2 regions of the Methylobacterium sp. OAE515 genome follow, and region 1 is predicted to be linked to the other one. Evidence: riboswitches for the same ligand, from Rfam matches in the RefSeq annotation. Region 1 holds a riboswitch; the other holds the start of a gene.

Region 1 (3,694 bases):
GCGGCGGCGCGCTGCTCGCGCCGGGTCGGGCCGGGGGCGGGAGCGGGTCCTTCGTGCCGCTTCGGCGCAGGTCTCGGTCCGGGCTTGGCGCCCGGTGCACCGCGCCCGGCCGGCGCCGTGTGGCGTGCCAGCGCACCGTCCGCGGCGGCACGGGGTTTTGGCGCCCGGGCCGGCGCGGCGGGTGCCGCACCGCCCCAGGGATCGCGCGCGCCGGCATCGTCGCCGCGGTTGCGGGCGGCGCGCTCGGCAGCGTCGCGGGCGCTGGTGCGCGGGCCGGTGCGGGCACGGCCGTTCGATTGGACCTTGCCGGCCTGTGGCTTACGCCCCTTCGGGCCGCCGCTTCTGGGAGGTCGTGTGTTCATGATTCCGCCGGCACCCGTCACCGCCTCGGACGGGACGTCCGGGCGCATAGGCCGCGGCGTCGCGGACGTCGGGACCGACGGGGTTGCCCGGCTGTAGCACCGCCCCGGCGCAGCGGCAAAGGCGGAGAGAGGGACGGGAGCGGCGTGAATAAACCGGTCTCGTCCGTCCGCGCCGAAAACGCGCCGCTTCTTGCGGCGTCTATGCGCCGTGGGTTCGGACGAACCTCAGCCGAACACGTGCCCACGTCGGATGATCGTCGGGGGCGGAGCGCTCGTTTCCTGAGCCTCCGATGCAGCCAAGTGGGATCTTGCCTTGGCGGCGAGTTCGCTCCGGAGGTTCTGACAGCGCTTGCGCACGTCGGCGATGTCGAACTGGGTCTGCATCTCCATCAAGGTCTCCATTTCGACCCCGAACACCATCTCGATCCGCAGAGCCAGTTCCGGAGACAGCGCGGCCTCCTCATTGAGGAAATCGAACAGCGTTTGACGCGGCACATCGAGCAATCCGGCTGCGTCCATGACGGTCAAGTTGCGCGGCTCGACGATATTCCGCCGCACATATCCACCCGGGTGGCCGGGATTTTCCAATCTGTAGCTCATCTCTATCGGCCCTCCTTTACTGGTCCCCGTTCGAAAGCGCTACCGACCCGCTCTGATCCGAGACCTGTGTTCGGATAATCCCGATCCTTCCATCGGCACGACACGCGTTCAGTACGCAGCAGCACGTAAAAAGTTCCAAGAGCATCCTACGGGATCGAACGTCTTCCTTTCTGGTTTAATATGAAAAAATACTCGATGTATTGCTTATTATTGAGAGCCTATATCATTATAAACAGAAATTTACTATCAGTACGCGCCTCTTCACCCTCGCGCGCTGTGGGCACGAAGCCCGCCATCGCCGTCTGATCTGCCCCCATGAGAACCGACGGGGTCCTCGGCCCACGCCGCCACCTCGTTCGGCTTGACGCGGATGAACCGTAAGGCCAAGCTTATCGGCGACGGTTCCCTTCGGGGATCAAAAGGGAACGCGGTGAGGGGCTCGCCCCGAGGCCGCGGCTGTCCCCGCAACTGTAAGCGGCGAGCCCTTCACCACCACGTCACTGGGTCACTGACCCGGGAAGACGGTGCGAGGGCGGCGACCCGCGAGCCAGGAGACCTGCCGTCAGCCGTGGTCACACGCGAAACGCGCTGGGCGGGGTTGTCCTGGCGGGTGTCGAGACGCCCGTGCATCCGCGCGGTCGGCGAGACCTCGTTCGCGGTGACGTGCCACAGCAAGCGCGCCCGCGACACCGCTCCCGATGCCCGTCCTGACCGTATCGATCGCCTTTGGGGTAGCCGCACGCACCTGCGCGTCTGCGCCCACCGAGCTTCCGATGATTCCGAGCAATTGTAATGTTATTACACTGCTTGTAGGACGAGCCGGCTGGCCCGCGCCGCGCACGGACCTCCTCTGCCATGTCACCTACGAACAATCGCACCAGATCGGGCGGGCCCGCACCGCTCTGCGGCGTGCTCCTCGCGCTCTTCGCGAGCCCGGCCGCCGCGCAGGAAACCGTCACCCTCGAGCAGCTCTCGGTTGAGGGGGATGGTGGCGGCTCGGACCGTGCCGTCCCGAACAGCCTCAACCTGCGCACCCGTGACCGGACCGCGAGCCGGATCGGCCTGACGCCCCTGGAGACGCCGGCCAGCCTCGACATCGTGTCGGGCGAGACCGCGCGGCTGCGCGGCCAGGACACGATTGCCGAGGCCGTGACCCAGGACGCCACCGGCATCACCACGATCGCCGCCCCCGGCAACGGCAACGGCGCGTTCACGTCCCGCGGCTTCGCCGGCCCGAACTCGATCCAGCAGCTCTACGACGGCACGCGCTTCTACGTGGGCGCCAACACCGTAACCTTCCCGTTCGATACCTGGAACGTCGAGCGGATCGAGGTGCTGCGCGGGCCGTCCTCGGTGCTCTACGGCGACGGCGCCATCGGCGGCGTCATCAACGTGGTGCCCAAGAAGCCGGTCTTCGTGCCGATCAACGCCGCGCGCGCGGTGGTGGGCACCGACGGCGTCGCGCGCCTCGCCCTCGATTCCGGCGGCGCACTTGGCCAAGCGGAGTTCGGCGACACCTTCGCGTACCGCCTCAACGTCAGCGGCAACCGCGCCGACGGCTGGATCCGCCCCGAGGGCGATTTCCGCAACCTCGCGGTCTCGGCCGCCCTGCTGTTCCAGCCGAGCCCGGACCTGGCGTTCACGCTGAGCCACGACCTCGGCTACCAGGAGCCCGCCCGCTATTGGGGCACGCCGCTAATCGAGGGACGGATCCCGGACCTGATCCGGTTCAACAACTACAACGTCCGCGACGCGAAGATCACCTGGGCCGACAACTGGACCCAGCTCAAGACCGAGTGGTCGCCCTCGGCCGACATCATGGTGCGCAACACCGCCTACCGGCTCACCAGCCGGCGCCACTGGCTCGACGTCGAGCAGTATTCCTACAATCGCGGCACTGGGCTGGTGGACCGGGGCGACTATCTCGAGATCTACCACAGCCAGGAGCAGGTCGGAGACCGGCTCGACGCGACGTTCCGGGGCAGCCTCTTCGGTTTCGCCAACCAGTTCGTCGCCGGGTTCGACGTGAACCACATCGACTTCCGGCACACCAACAACTTCTATTTCGACGCTCCGACAACCAGCGTACCGCTCACTGGCTACGATCCGGGCTTCTTCCCGCAGAACGGCCAGGCGCGTCCGGCCTACGCCACGCAGACGAGCCAGGCCTCGGTCTTCGCCGAGGACCGGGTAATCCTGTCGGAGAAGCTGTCGTTCCTCACGGGCGTGCGCCTCGACGTGCCGACGCTGCACCGGGAGGATCTGCAGACGGGCTCGCGGTTCGAGAAGACCTACCGGGCGCTGGGCTACCGGTTCGGCCTCGTCTACAATCCGACGCCGGACAGCGCGCTCTACGCCCAGTACAGCTTCGCCACCGACCCGGTGAACAGCCTGATCACCCTGTCGCAGTCGCTCGCGGGGTTCCAGCTCGCCACCGGCACGCAGGTCGAGGTCGGCGCCAAGGGGCTCGCCTTCGACGGCGCGCTGGAATGGACCGTCGCCGGCTACCGCATCGTCAAGGACAACCTGATCTCGGCCGTGCCAGGGCAGCCGACCCTCTCGACGCAGGTCGGCCAGCAATCGTCGCACGGGTTCGAGCTGGCGCTGGGCTGGCATTTTGCGCCGGGCTGGCGGCTCGACGGCAACCTCGCGCTCCTGCACGCGCAGTATGACAAGTTCGATCAATCGGTGAACGGTGCCACAATCTCGTATGCCGGCAACCAGCCGATCGA
Region 2 (3,694 bases), 660 kb from region 1:
TCTGGTCGGACTTGCTGTTGGTCAGGTTCAGCACGTCCAGCGAGACGCTGACGCCGTTGTCGAAGGCGTAGCCGATCCGGCCGTTGAAGAGCGCGGTCGCCCGTGAGCGGATCGCATCGTCCTCGATCAGCGGCCGGCCCCCGAAATAGCAGAACCGCAACGATCCGAACCAGCCGAGCGGCTCGCCGAAGGTGACGCCGGCCGACGCGATGGTGGTGGGCGTCTCCGGGACCCGGTTGCCCACCGGGTCGTAACTGGAGAACCGGGCATTGGTGATCGTCAGATCGCCCTCCAGCGAGAGCCAGGGCGTCACCGCGTAGCGGTTCGTCCACTCGACCCCGAAGCGCCGGGTCGGACGGCTCGGCTCCGTGGTGCCGGTATCGCCCTGGAAGATGTTCTCGGACGCGAAGTCGAGCCGGAACAGGGCGAGGCTCGTCTCAAGCCCAGGGAGCGAGCGGTTGCGCAGACCCACCTCGTAGCCCGTGGAGGGCACCAGGAACGGCGAGCGGGTGATGTTGAACAGGGGGCTCGCGGGATCCACCGTGGCGGTGACGCCGCGCGCGTCGTTCGAGTGGAAGCCGCCGCCGTAATTCACGTAGAATTCGGTGGCGAACCAGGGACCGAGCACGAGCCCGAGCTTCGGGTTGACGATCCCGTCGGTCGCCTTGCCCGAGTTGGCCGGCGTGTCCGAACGGACATCGGCGAAGTAGCCGTCGGCGCGCACGCCCACGCTCGTGCGCAGCCACTCGGTCCAGCGCACCCGCGTGTCCAGGTAGAGGGCACCGCTCGACTCCAGCACCCGGTCGTCGAGCACGGTCGCGCGGTACTGGCGGGAGGCGGTGTTGAACAGGCCGACCCGGATCGAGTCGGTGCGGGTCTGCGCGCCGATCTCGACCTCCAGCGGTCGGCCGAACAGGTCCCCCTGGAAGATGTGCAGCACCTCGCCGCCGCCGAGGATGCGCTGGTCGCGCTGGTGGAACTGGTCGCCGCTGACGGGATCGTTGAGGAAATAGGTGAAGTCGTTGAACAGGTTCATCTGATAGCGGATCACGTAGGCCGAGGCCCACGTCACGCCGGTCTCGTCCGTCGCGCTGAACCGTCCCGAGAGCGAGAAGCGTCCGCTGTCGCCGCCATCCGTGGGATTGAGCGTGCCGTAGCGGCCGATCAGCCCTTCCCCCACGGCGCGCTCCGGGATTTGGTTGGTGGCGGTCCAGCGGGCCGCGTAGGCCATGCCGGTGATCGAGAACCCGTCCAGCGCCGTGCCCTGGCTGTAGCGGGCCACCCCGTTGATCTTGCGCAGCGCGTCCGCGACCACCCAAGGGCCATCGTAGACCTGAGCTTCGCCTGCCAGGAGGAGGTTGCCCTCCCCGAGCGGCACGGTCGTGATCGACAGGGCCCGCTTGTAGCCGAACGAGCCGATCGAGGTCAGGGCGAGGTTCTTGGCGGTCGTGTCGAGATAGTCGATCCGCACCGAGCCCGCCGAGGCGAAGTCGCCGTCGCGCACGAAGTACGGCCCCTTGTGGAACGCGACTGCGCCGACAAGCTCCGGGATCAGGAAGTTGAGGTCGGCGTAGCCCTGCCCGTGGGCGTGGGTGCGCATGTTCACCGGCATGCCGTCGACGCTGATGGCGATATCGGTGCCGTGGTCGAGGTTGAAGCCGCGCAGGAAGTACTGGTTGGCCTTCCCCTCCCCGGAATGCTGGGTGACGATCAGACCCGGCACCGCCTCCAGCACCTCGCCGGGGCGCGTCACCGGCCGGCTGTTGAGCTGCGCGCTCGTGATCACGCCGGCGCTGGCCGAGTCCACGGTGAGCAGCGGACCGCCGATCCCGGTCGTGCCGCCGACATACCCGGCGCTCGCCGACAAGCCGATCCGTGCGGGGACCGTCGGCTCGGCGGTCACCGAGATTTCGTCGAGCTGCGTCTCGGCGCCGGAGACGGGGCCGGACCGGTCCTGGGCTGAGGCGGCGGACGTCAGGGCTGCCAAGGCTGCCAAGGCGGCAAGGGCTGGGAGCGCGGAGCGCACGGACGGACGGGACATGGGACCTCGGGCGGCGGCAGTGGCACGTCACCGCGAACGAGGCCGTGCCGGCCGCTCCCGCGACCGTCTCCGGCATCCCCCGGGACACCCCGCCCGGCGGACCTCGCGTGTGACCACGGCAGACGGCAGGTCTCCTGGCTCGCGGGTCGCCGCCCTCGCGTCGTCTTCCCGGGCGAGGTCGCCCAGTGACGTGGTGACGCGAAGGCTCACCGCTTACAGTTGCGGGGGCAGCCGCGGCTTTGGGTCGAACCCGCACCGCATTCCCTTTTGATCCCCGAGGGGAACCGTCGCGGGCACCATGGGTCGTGCGCCCGGAGCAGGTCAACGGGCCGGCCCGGGTTCACGCGCGCTGTGGCCTGCGCACGACACCGCCGTGCCCGCGCCTCGGCTGCCCGACCAGGCCGGAGACCTGAGCCGTGCAGGTGGCCGTCGCCACATCATCGCCGTGAACGTGCAGTCAAGCTTGGCCAACGCCAGGTCGGTGAGAGGCGCCGGCCCGAACAGGGTGGCCGCCGCGTGGCGGAACGCGGCTGAAGGAGCACGGAGCGCAGATGCATGCAGGGTAGCGAGAGGACGAAGATTGCTCCTGTCCTGGGTGTCATCGCGATGACCTGCACCCTGGGCGCCTGCAATACTGGCGCGCCGGTGCTCACGACAGGGTCGATTCCGGGTCACAAGCCGCCGATGGTCGTCAGCGATGCCGAGCGCGATTGTCTCGGTCGGGCCATGTATTTCGAGTCGAACCGCAGCGATGGGGATGGGCTGATCGCCGTCGGCACCGTTGTCATGAACCGGCTGGAGAACGCGATCTTCCCGGGCGGCATCTGCGCCGTGGTGGGCCAGCCGGGACAGTTCGCTCCGGGCGTCCTGACCAAGCCGATGCAGGACAAGGACCTCCAGAAGGTCGCCGATGCGGCCGACGCCGTCCTGGCAGGCGAGCGGCACCCGAAGGTCGGGAAGGCGATGTACTTCCACACCGCGGGCCGGCACTTCCCCTACAACAACATGCATTACGTGGCTGTCGCCGGCGGCAACGCCTTCTATGAGAAGCGCGATTCACGATCGGCCCAGCGCGAGAAGGCGCAATTGCCGGCCTCTGTCTCGACCTATGCGGCCGCACCGGGAGCGCCCACGCCGTAAAGCCGAGCGCGCGGTAGCGAGACATCGTGCGCGCGGGTCGACAGCATCTCTCCGGTCCGGCGTCTCCGGGACGTCCGGCGCGGGCCCATCGAAGCCTGCGGCCGGACACGAGCGGCGTCCGCCGAGGAGATCCGGATCGACGCGCGAGGCCGAGCACTTTCCGAGGCCGCGATCGAACTCAAGCCTAGCCTTTAGGTTGTATGCTCGCATTCAACTGAGCGACCCCGCCGCCATGTCCAACGAGGATGGTTTCGACCGCATGGCGCGCGCGGCCATCCGAGCACATCGGCTGATGGCCCTGCACGGCACGCCGATGATGCAGCACCTGTCGCGCTTGCTGCTGCTGGAGATCGGCCGGGAGATTGCGGCGAAACGCGAGGCGGGCGCCGCCAATGACAATCCGGAAACGTCCGATGACGCGGCCGACGACTGACGGCTCGGAAGCGGTCCGGCCCCTGGGCCGTCTCACGACGACCGAGACGCCTGAATCGCGACGTCTTCCGCCGCGTAGAG

The links. A riboswitch is a leader RNA that binds a small molecule or an ion and turns the genes downstream of it on or off. The one in region 1 is predicted to bind cobalamin.
Region 2: it holds a riboswitch for cobalamin, as region 1 does, so the genes downstream of both, ABIE45_RS21020 (TonB-dependent receptor domain-containing protein) here and ABIE45_RS24315 (TonB-dependent siderophore receptor) in region 1, are expected to answer to the same signal.

Annotation. Positions count from the first base shown of each region.
Region 1 is NZ_JBGMUV010000001.1:4,976,896-4,980,589, reverse strand. Features, by position in the region: gene ABIE45_RS24325 (RluA family pseudouridine synthase) at 1-362, opposite strand, end outside; gene ABIE45_RS24320 (HigA family addiction module antitoxin) at 588-962, opposite strand; cobalamin riboswitch at 1,345-1,541, shown strand; gene ABIE45_RS24315 (TonB-dependent siderophore receptor) at 1,818-3,694, shown strand, end outside.
Region 2 is NZ_JBGMUV010000001.1:4,314,784-4,318,477, forward strand. Features, by position in the region: gene ABIE45_RS21020 (TonB-dependent receptor domain-containing protein) at 1-2,041, opposite strand, end outside; cobalamin riboswitch at 2,148-2,345, opposite strand; gene ABIE45_RS21025 (cell wall hydrolase) at 2,597-3,181, shown strand; gene ABIE45_RS21030 (hypothetical protein) at 3,414-3,614, shown strand.